Regions from separate parts of the Bradyrhizobium sp. SBR1B genome, predicted to be linked through region 3. Evidence: riboswitches for the same ligand, from Rfam matches in the RefSeq annotation. Region 3 holds a riboswitch; each other region holds the start of a gene.
The links. Region 3 has a riboswitch for cobalamin ahead of GGD61_RS17710 (energy-coupling factor ABC transporter permease). Riboswitches for the same ligand answer to the same signal wherever they lie in the genome.
Positions count from the first base shown of each region.

Region 1: another riboswitch for cobalamin. It lies ahead of GGD61_RS12060 (TonB-dependent receptor domain-containing protein); the one in region 3 lies ahead of GGD61_RS17710 (energy-coupling factor ABC transporter permease).
Region 2: another riboswitch for cobalamin. It lies ahead of metE (5-methyltetrahydropteroyltriglutamate--homocysteine S-methyltransferase); the one in region 3 lies ahead of GGD61_RS17710 (energy-coupling factor ABC transporter permease).

Region 1 is NZ_JACIHC010000004.1:70,249-73,522, reverse strand. It holds gene GGD61_RS12060 (TonB-dependent receptor domain-containing protein) at 1-1,921, opposite strand, end outside; cobalamin riboswitch at 2,035-2,250, opposite strand; gene GGD61_RS12055 (hypothetical protein) at 2,294-2,545, opposite strand; gene GGD61_RS12050 (hypothetical protein) at 2,657-2,866, opposite strand; gene GGD61_RS12045 (hypothetical protein) at 3,005-3,181, opposite strand.
Region 2 is NZ_JACIHC010000010.1:105,936-109,209, forward strand. It holds cobalamin riboswitch at 1,569-1,772, shown strand; gene metE (5-methyltetrahydropteroyltriglutamate--homocysteine S-methyltransferase) at 1,869-3,274, shown strand, end outside.
Region 3 is NZ_JACIHC010000006.1:84,161-87,434, forward strand. It holds gene cobF (precorrin-6A synthase (deacetylating)) at 1-718, opposite strand, end outside; gene GGD61_RS17710 (energy-coupling factor ABC transporter permease) at 765-1,442, opposite strand; cobalamin riboswitch at 1,479-1,698, opposite strand; gene cobA (uroporphyrinogen-III C-methyltransferase) at 1,744-2,475, opposite strand; gene GGD61_RS17720 (cobyrinate a,c-diamide synthase) at 2,472-3,274, opposite strand, start outside.

The DNA of each region.
Region 1 (3,274 bases), on a different contig from region 3:
GCGACACCAGCGGCACGTCGTTGCCGGCCCAGATGCCTTCGCGGAAGACCGCGCGGGTGTAGGCCACGCCGGAGCGCAGCAGCAGGGCATCGTTGACGCGATAGGACAGGCTGGTCTCCGAGCCGTAGCGGCGGGTCGGATCGAGATTGGTGTTGTAGAACAGGACCGGATTGAAATGGACCTCGTTGGTGAGATCCATCAGATAGAGACTACTCTGCAGCTGCAATCCGCCTCCCTTGATGCGAAAACCGCCCTCGATATCCCAAGAGGTCTGGGTCTTGAGCTCGAACGTTTGCGGGATCGCAGCGAAGGTCAAGGGATCGAAGGAAGGCCCCGAGGACAGGCGCTCGTCGACATCAGGCGTGCGGAAAGCGCGCGCAACGCGGCCGAACAGCGAGACCTGGTCGTTGAGGCGATGCTCGGCGCCGAGATGCAGCGCATATTGGGTCTCGTTGCTCGTCAGCGGCAGCGCGCCGATGTCGGCGTTGAAGGGAGCTGCCGGGTCGAAATTGTCGCGTGCCGCAAGTCTGACGTTCTGCACCCGCGCGCCGTAGGAGATGTCGGTCGTGGGCGCGATTCCCAATGTGTGCTGGAAATAGCCCGCAACCGACTGCTGCCTGAGGTCGTAATTGTGCCATGGGGAGAGCCCCTGCCCGGCGCCGCGATTCTGCTCAAAGCTCGCATCGTAATAGTCGATGCCGGTCAGGAGCTGCGACGGCATGCCGAGCAGCAGGCTCTTCACGCTGAGCCGCGGCGTGATCGACCAATTCGTCAGATGGGAACCGACATAGGTCGACGTGAAGAACGCCGGAACCGGCGTCGGGGTGGAAAAGAACGCACTCTGCTGCTTCTTGTCGCGCACGCCGCCGTCGACGATGAGATCGACGCCGTTGACCAGGGTCTTGGTGAAGCCCGCAGTCGCGCCAAAACCCTCCTGGTTGGCGTAGTTGAACGGCGTGCTGGTCCCTCGCCGGTTGGCCCTGAGCTCGTCGAGGCCGATGGAGGGATCGACGGTGCGGCCGCCCGGCAGCCGCAGCTCCTGATTGTCGCCGGTGACGGTGAGAAAAGCACTCAGGCTCGGCGTCGTGTAATTGAGATTGCCGACGCCGTTCTGCTGCGAATAGCGATTGTTGTCGCGGTAGCCATCGGTCCTGACCGTATTGCCGTAGAACGAGGTCGACCACGGGCCGGAATTGAGCGAGGTCGAGACATTGCCGAGCCTGGTGTTGAACGAGCCGAAACCGGCCTCGATGCGCGCGGTCACGGGCGGTCCGCCAACGCCATTTCTTGTAACGATGTTGATCACACCGCCGACCGCGTTGTCGCCGTAGAGCACCGCGCCGGAATTTCCCCGCGTGACCTCGATGCGTTCGATCGAATTGAGCGGGATGGTGGAGAGGTCCACCTGCGCCATGTCGACGTCGTTCAACCGTCGTCCGTTGACCAGCACCAGCGTGTTGGCGGTGGCAAAGGCGCCGAAGCCACGCAGGTCCACGCTGGTCTTGGCGCCGATCTGGCCGCCATAGAGCGTCGTGATCTGGGCCCCCGGCGTCTGCGTCGCGATGATCTCGGCAAGCGTCTGCGATGGCGAATGCGCGATATCCGCGGCCGTGATGACGGTCGTGGCGGCCCCGACGATGGCGCCGTTGCCGACGGCAGCCTTACCGCCGGAGCCAGATGAGCCGGCTCCATTGCCTGCCGGCGCGACATTCGTCCTCGCCCGCTGCCGCGTCGCCTCGCCGTCACCGATCGCCCTCGCCCGCGTGCGGTTGTGATCGTCGGGCTGCGTCACTTCGATCGGCGGCAATTGCTCGGCAAGCGCGTGCTGGGCGAAGGCGGAGGACAGATCGAGCGAATGGAAGGAAACGGATACGAGCAGGCCGACGGCAAGGCGCCTGGCGGCAGAGACGAGACGGGACACAATTGTAACCTCGGTATGACGTCAGTGGCACGTCACAGCGAACGAGGTTTCACGGCAGAGCGATGGATTGCTCCGGTGAAGCTAATGTCTGTACTCCCCGACCGACATCTTCGCGTGTGACCACGGCTGACGGCAGGTCTCCTGGCTCGCGGGTCGTGACCTCGCGTCGCCTTCCCAGGACCGAGTTTCCCAGTGGCATGAGACGAAAGATTCACCGCTTACAGTTGCGGGGGCAGCCGTGGCGTTGAGACAGATCCCTGCGTTGGGACAATCCCGCACCACATTCCCTTTTGATCTCCCTGAGGAGAACCGTCGCCGATCATTTACGAGCCGTTGGCCCCGGGAGTCAATCGACCGATGGGTGCCGGGCGCTCAGGTCCGCCCTCGCACACGTTGCGCCTGGGCCCAGGCGACAGCGACGTCGCGCGGCGGAACATCGACGCGCTTGATCGGGGTCAATTCGCCGGAGGCCGAGACGATCGCGGTCTCCTCGCGACGACAGCGCGTGCAGACAAAGCGGACCTCGTGCGGGGACGCCGACCAGCTCGACCGCTTCACATTGGCCGCCATCGGCCAGGCATCACAATGCGAGCACGACACCAGAAATCGACCGGGATCGAGCATACCCATTTCCATCGGACTCCGCGTCCTGCCCACCTGCTTCAATGATTAACCCAAGTGAATCGTTCCGGTGCCCCAGCACCGCCGCTGGGTGCGCCGGAGAAAGCGGTAGCCTCAGCGCGCGCCCTTGAGGGTGCAGGAGGTGGTGCAGGTGACCGTGGTGCCGCGATCGCACGATTTGCACGCACTGACGCACTGGTTCATGTCGCGGGGATTGTAGCTGTAGTTCCGCATCGGGCAGGTCGGCGTCGAGCCGGTGATATCCTGCTCCTGGTCGCAGGCCGCCGTCATGAGCGCGACTATGATCACGGCAACGAGGCGCATGTGATTGCCCTGTCAAGCATGGCAAATGACACTCGCGGGGTGCGCTGCAATGCAGCGAACCCCGGCCTTTCCATCACGAGCGATCGCTCGCGACGTCAAGGATGCGCGCCAAACCTTAAGAACGGATTGCAGCCGGCGTCACGCCGCAGCCTTGGTCGCGATCGCCTGCCGCATGTCCACCGCCAGCTGACGGTACTGTTCCGAGAGTTTCAGATAGAACTCGCGCTTGGTGCTGTCGGTGGCGAGCTTGGCGATCAGCTCGCATTCGGCGGTGAGCGTCTCGAACCGTTCCAGCCTGTCCTGAAGTTCCGTCATCGGCGTGTCCCCGTCAAACGCCTCAAGGACATCCAACCTAAGCCCGGGAAATAGGTCACGGCGAACATCGTTATCGAGTAGAAACGTTTTTTC
Region 2 (3,274 bases), on a different contig from region 3:
GCCCCAGACTCCGGTAGATAGATGGTGAAGTAAGATAACGTGGCCCAGAGATATTACAGTCCGCTATTAGAAGAACACGCCATAGATCACGTTTCTCGTTCGGCTTGTCACTGCCCTTCGGGATGTAGTCCACTCCAACAGGTTGACCGATAGTACATCGGCCTTGCCGAAGAAGATCGCCGAGCTGGCCTTTTGGGGTAGTTACAAAGTTGAAGTTGATCGGGTCATGTAGAAAGCGAAGGTTTGCGTGTCTATCGCCAGCTGCGACTTCACTGGCTATCAACGAGAGCGCCAGCGCCCGCCAGCCTAATTCCATCGGCTTCGCATAAGTTGACGCAAGTTCAGTCGTACCATCGGGCGTGATCTTCCAGGTGATAACGTACTGTTCGTCTGATTTGTTGTTCTGGTGCCTGGTCCACGAAACGAAAACAAAGTCGTTTTCGCCAAGTTCAAGGGCGCCCCGCATTTGAGGGACGAACTGTGCCACCTTCGACCATTGGAGATTATTTGTTCTAGCGTCTCACCATCCTGCGCTCGCCAAGTTGACTTGAATCTCTCGATCACGGGGCTGTGGATAGAGCGAATACTGTTGCTCATGGCGGCCGGCCAGGTCAGGCAGATCAGAGATGCACCCAAACAAAACCGTAGCAGGGGTCTTGCAAACATCCTCTTCATTAGATCGGCCCATCCCATTTCATCCAGACTCGGCGTTAGCAGGTGACCTTGAACCTGCTCTGACGAGAGCAAGAAGTTAGCGACGAAGATGAGGCTGTTCGGCGCAAGCGCGCGCTGGCCTGTGTCACGCGCCGCTAACTTCTCCGTCCGAGACAGCATTCAATTGGCTGAGCTAGACGTGCCCAGCAGGAGCAGTGTGGGCATGTTGACGGATTGCATTCTTCGTGCCAGGCGATAGCCGGAAACACGCTCCCGTTTTTATCTTCTTGTCTCCTTTCCTACGTGCGAACGTGTCGATGCATACAATCGGGTTATCCGGGGCAGCATGTTCACCCCTGTCCCACACCCGAAGGGGCAAATGGCTCGGCCGGAGTACCTGACGAGTTTTGGCGTGCGTTCGTCGTTGAAGCGTGTGCTTGGCTATAGACTTCTTCGCTCGACCTGAATGTTGACCAACGACACGAAGCGGAGGTCAGTCGCCGTCGAAAAAAGGTTCGCTGGCAGGCAACTAGCCTGCTCGTGGTGTATGGAGATCGATTTCCGCCGAAGCGCCTCTATTCGATGCGGATCCTTAGCCCAGAAGCAGCCCCGGGCGAGCGTGCTGGGCGAGCCGCTGGAGCCGATGCCGCGTCGAATGCATTCTGCTCGAAGCGGCGGTGGGTCTTGCCACGAAGGCTGGATTTGTCCTTTCATGGTCTCGCGCGCAGAGCCACCCGAAGGCAGTTCCCGATGCTCATTTCGACATCCCTGGTAACGACGTCGCGGATTAGAGACCGTCTCTACGTGGCGGCTAGTCATTGAGAACGGCGATTCGCTTATGATCAATCGCTTGTCAGACGTCGCAGATTTGCTTGCCATATGATCTGGGAGGTTGACGGGAAAGTTCGCCAGCGAATAATCCGTGTCGTCGAGGTTCTCCGGTTCCTGTTTGAACCGGAGCTAAGAGGGAAGCCGGTGCAAATGCCGGCGCTGCCCCCGCAACTGTGAGCTGCGAGCCACTGTCCAACGATGTCACTGAAGCCTGCGCGGCTTTGGGAAGGCAGGACAGTAGCGATGACCAGCAAGCCAGGAGACCTGCCCCGACAAGATCGGTCCACGGGCGGGGTGTCTCGGTGGTGCGTCAAGCAGCTGTCGCTCGCGCGACTTCCCTGCCTGCGTCCGCCATGGCCTTGTCCCCAACAGGGGTTAACGCTATGTCTCTTCTCTCGCTTCCGGTTGCTACGCTCGGAACGCCACGCATCGGTCCACGGCGTGAGCTAAAATTCGCTCTCGAAAGGTATTGGGCCGGAAAGATCACCGAACATCAGTTGCAAGAGGACGCATCGGGGCTGCGCGCAGCAAACTGGGCTCGCCAGAGGTCCCTCGGCGTCACAATCATTCCGTCGAATGACTTCTCGTTGTACGATCAAGTGCTCGATACGAGTGTCATGGTGGGCGCGATCCCTGAGATCTACGCCTCGAAGGGAGAAATCGCTTCCCTTAAGACGTACTTCGCCATGGCCCGCGGATCGAAATGCGACGACCGGGGTGGGAGCGTCGACCAAGACTCGCGGGGCGCGGGCGTCCCCGCGCAGGAGATGACCAAATGGTTCGATACCAACTACCACTACATGGTTCCCGAGTTTTACAAGGGACAGACGTTCAGACTGTGCTCTCGCAAACCGATTGAAGAGTATACGGAAGCAAAGGCTCTCGGCTTTCAGACTCGCCCGGTCCTTATCGGGCCGTTCACATTCCTAAAGCTCGGCAAAAGCGCCGATAGCGCCTTCCAGCCGCTGTCTTTATTGGATGATCTGATACCCGTCTATATCGACGTTCTTCATCAATTGGCCCAACGAGGGGCGAGTTGGGTTCAATTTGACGAGCCCTGCCTGGCGCTTGATCTGGATGAGACGGCCCGAAAATCTTTGCTACATGCTTATAGCCGGATCATAAAGGAGGTACCGGCTATCAAGATCATGGTCGCCAGCTATTTTGGTGCCCTGGGCGACAATCTGGATACAGCCTTGAGCCTGCCAGCCTCAGGTCTGCACGTCGATCTGGTTCGAGCGCCAGAGTTATTGGATCAGATCATTGCTAGTAGCCGAGCTGATCTCGTCTTGTCTCTTGGTGTCATCGACGGCCGAAATGTATGGAGGTCGAAGTTGTCCTCGCTCCACCAGAGGCTGGAGCCAGCCATTGAGAAGCTGGGCAAAGACCGCGTACAGCTCGCCCCATCCTGCTCGTTGCTTCACGTCCCGATCGATGTTGAACTAGAGACCGGGCTCGCTTCTGACGTCAAGAGCTGGCTTTCTTTCTCGGTTCAGAAGATGCGTGAGCTTGCGATCCTGGCGCGCATACTCGCGGGTAGCCAGGATGTCGGGCAAGCTCTTGCCGATTCAGAACGCGCTGCAACTGCCCGCCGGAGTTCGCCGAAGACTCAAAATGCCAATGTCGCTGTTCGGATGAGGGCGATAGACCAGACCATGCGCCAACGCGCGAGCTCATTTTCCCGTCGTTCCGAGATACAAAGGGGACGCTTCGGACTACCAGCGTTCCCTACTACCACGATCGGATCGTTTCCGCAGACCACGGAAGTCCGAAATGCTCGTGCGTCGCA
Region 3 (3,274 bases):
TGATCCAGCCATGCCGCTCGCGCGCTTCCTGCCGCGCCGCAACGATGCGCGGGCCAACCTCGGCGAGCACGCCGGACATGACGATCTGGTCGGGCATGCCGAGATAGGCGCCCCAATAGATTTGAATCCCGGCTGGATCAAGCGACTGGAATGCCGTGCCGCCGTCGAGCATTACAACAACGGTATCCACCCCTGCCGGCCAGCCGCCTTCGCGCAAACGCCGCCCCGTCGTGACCAGAAAGGGCTCGCCGATGTCGTTGAGCGGCAGCGCATGCGCCGCGCACAGCGCCTGGATCGAGGTGATGCCGGGCACGACCTCGATGTCAGGCAGGGGATTGAGCCGCCGCGCAATCCGCAGCGAGGAGTCATAGAGGGAAGGGTCGCCCCAGATCAGCAGCGCAACCTTGCCCTCGCCTTCGAGATGGTTCGCAATCGCTTTCGACCAAGTCGCGGCAACCGCATCGTGCCAATCGTCCACGCCCTTGCGGTATTCCGCCTCACCTGCGTCGCGCACGGGAAGGTCGAATTCAGCGATGGCTGTGTTATCGCCGGTGAGTACATTCGCGCAGATCGTCCGCCTGAGATCGGCGAGATCGGACTTCGCGGCACCCTTACGCGGAATCAGGACGAGGTCGGCGGCGTTGATCGCTTGAACAGCGGCGCGCGTCAGCTGGTCGGGATCGCCGCAACCGATGCCTATCAGGGAGAGCGTGAGCATCGCGAACGCGACGGGCGGCCCTGCTGGCCGCCCGTTCGCTTATCTCTCAGGCCGCGTTATGCAGGCGCGGGGTGACGAGACCGGGCGCGGTGACGCCGCGCAGCGACTTCGCCAGTGCCAGCACCGCGAGATCGGCCAGCGGCTCGATTACGATGACGAGCGCATAGGACGCCGCGAACGTCGCGATGTTGGCGAGGTTGCTCATCGCAAAGCCCGAGCCATAGAGCGCCCAGAACGCCACCCAGGCGATCACGCCGGCCTGGTAGGTCGTCGAGAGCGCCAACGCCTGCCGATACTTCAAATCGACATAGGCGGTGTTGCGCGAGATGATCCGTGTGGCGATCGCCTGGATCGCGAACAGCGGCACCAGCAGCGTCGTGACGTTCATGCCGTATTGCGGGATGTCGACCGGCTCGAAGAATACGCCCTGGAGCAGCAGGCCGAATGCGAGGCCGAAGGCCGCGGGCGCTGCGCCGAACAGCAGGAACAGTGTCGAGCCGAGAATGAAGTGCACCTCGGAGACGCCGACCGGGAAGTGCGGCAGGATCTCGAAGAAGATGAACACAAGGACTGTGGTGGCGAGCGTCCGCGCTGCGAACGACGTGATGCCCTGCTCACGCACGGTCTCCACCGCAAGCTTCAGCGCAACGCCGCCTGCGGCGATGCCGGTTGCGTAACTCAACACGAGCTTGGCGCCCGTCACGACCCCGGGTTCGATATGCATGGCTCAATTCCTTCCTGCCGTCACACCCGACGGCCTTGGCCTCAAAACGTGCAGGGCCGGTCTCCTGGCTCGCGGTTCCCCGGGATTTCCGGCCTTCCCGGACCTTGCGGCCCAGTGGCTGATCGGAGTCCCTCACCGCTTACAGTCGCGGGGGCGGCTGGGGTTTTGGGCGCCGCAACTGGGTCCGCCCACCCCCATTCCCGATTATGCTCCGGCGCTTTGCGCCGCGTCGAGCACCATGCTTCTCTTGTGTGCCCCTTTCGCTGAGCCTGCGTCAAGGGGCGAACGGCGGCCAAGGCCGTCATGACGGATAATCCCCCGCCAGCGCCCCAAACAGGATCACGGCGGCCGTCGACGCGGCGCCGCCGCGCGCAAGCTGCTCGGCAAGCTCGGCGATGGTGGTGCGGACCAGCCGTTCGTCCGGGCGGCCGAGGGATTCGGCGAACAGCGCGGGAGTATCTGCAGCGAGGCCGTGCGCGATCAACTTTGCGACAAGCGCGGGGAAGGTGCGCCGACCCATATAGACCACGGTCGTCGCCTCAGGATCGGCCAGGGCCGCCCAATTCAGATTCGGCGGCAACTCGCCGGTGACATCAGCGCCGGTGACGAATTGCACCCGGCGCGAGGTGTGGCGCCGGGTCAGGGGGATGCCGGCTTGCGCTGCGGCAACGCAGGCCGATGTGACGCCGGGAACGATCTCGTAGCCGATGCCGGCCTCACGCAGCGTCTCCAGCTCCTCCTCGAGCCGGCCGAAAATGCCGGCATCGCCCGACTTGAGCCGAACCACGCGCGCACCTGTTGCGGCGTAGTCGACCAGCAGGCGGTTGACGTGGTGCTGCTTGGTCGAGGGACGCCCTGCCCGTTTCCCCACCGCGACGAGATTGGCGCCGGGCCGGGCGAGATCAAGGATCGCGCCGGAGGCGAGATCGTCATAGAGCACGACGTCGGCCTCGCGCAGCCGCGCGGCGCCCTTGAGCGTGAGAAGCTCGGGGTCGCCGGGGCCGGCGGAGATGAAGGAGACGAATCCGCTCACCGGTCCTCCGCGATCAGATGAAAGAACGTGCCGGTGGCGTGGCCGCGCTGCGAACCGGTCTCGGCAATGACCGCGCCGGTTGCATCGTGCACGACTGCCAACGGCGTATCAGGCTGGGCAAGAATGGTCGAATAGTGGAACTCATGGCCGCGCAGGCGCGCACTGGGGCGATGTCCCGGCATCGGCGCGGCCAGCGTCGCGAGACGATAACCGAGATGCATGCGACGTTTGGCAAAGCTGGTCTCGAGGCCAAGCAGGCCTGTCATCTCATGGCGAACACCGTCCGCATCGGTCAAAGCGGTTCCCAGCACCATATAGCCTCCGCATTCGCCGTGCACCGGTCGCGTTTCGGCGAAGGCGCGCAGGCCGCTGCGAAAACGCGCATTGGCCGCGATCCTGCCGGCATGCAGCTCGGGATAACCGCCGGGCAGCCAGCACACATCGGCGCTCGCGTCGGGCGCTTCATCGGAGAGCGGCGAGAATGTCGAGATCTCCGCGCCCGCCCCGCGCCAGGCTTCCAGCATGTGCGGATAGACGAAAGAGAACGCCGCATCGCGCGCGAGCGCGATGCGCCGGCCCGGCGGCGTCACGTTCAGCCCATTCGCGGCGGGTTGTGGTGTCCAGGACGCAGCCGATCGCAGCACCGCATCGAGATCGACATGCTCGGCAACGAAGCGCGCGGCCTCGTCGATCAGCTTGCCGATCTCGGCCTGCTCCTCGGCCTGCACCAGGCCGAGATGCCGCTTCGGCAGGCTGATCTCGGCATGGCGCGGCAGCGCGCCGAACACGGCAATGCCGG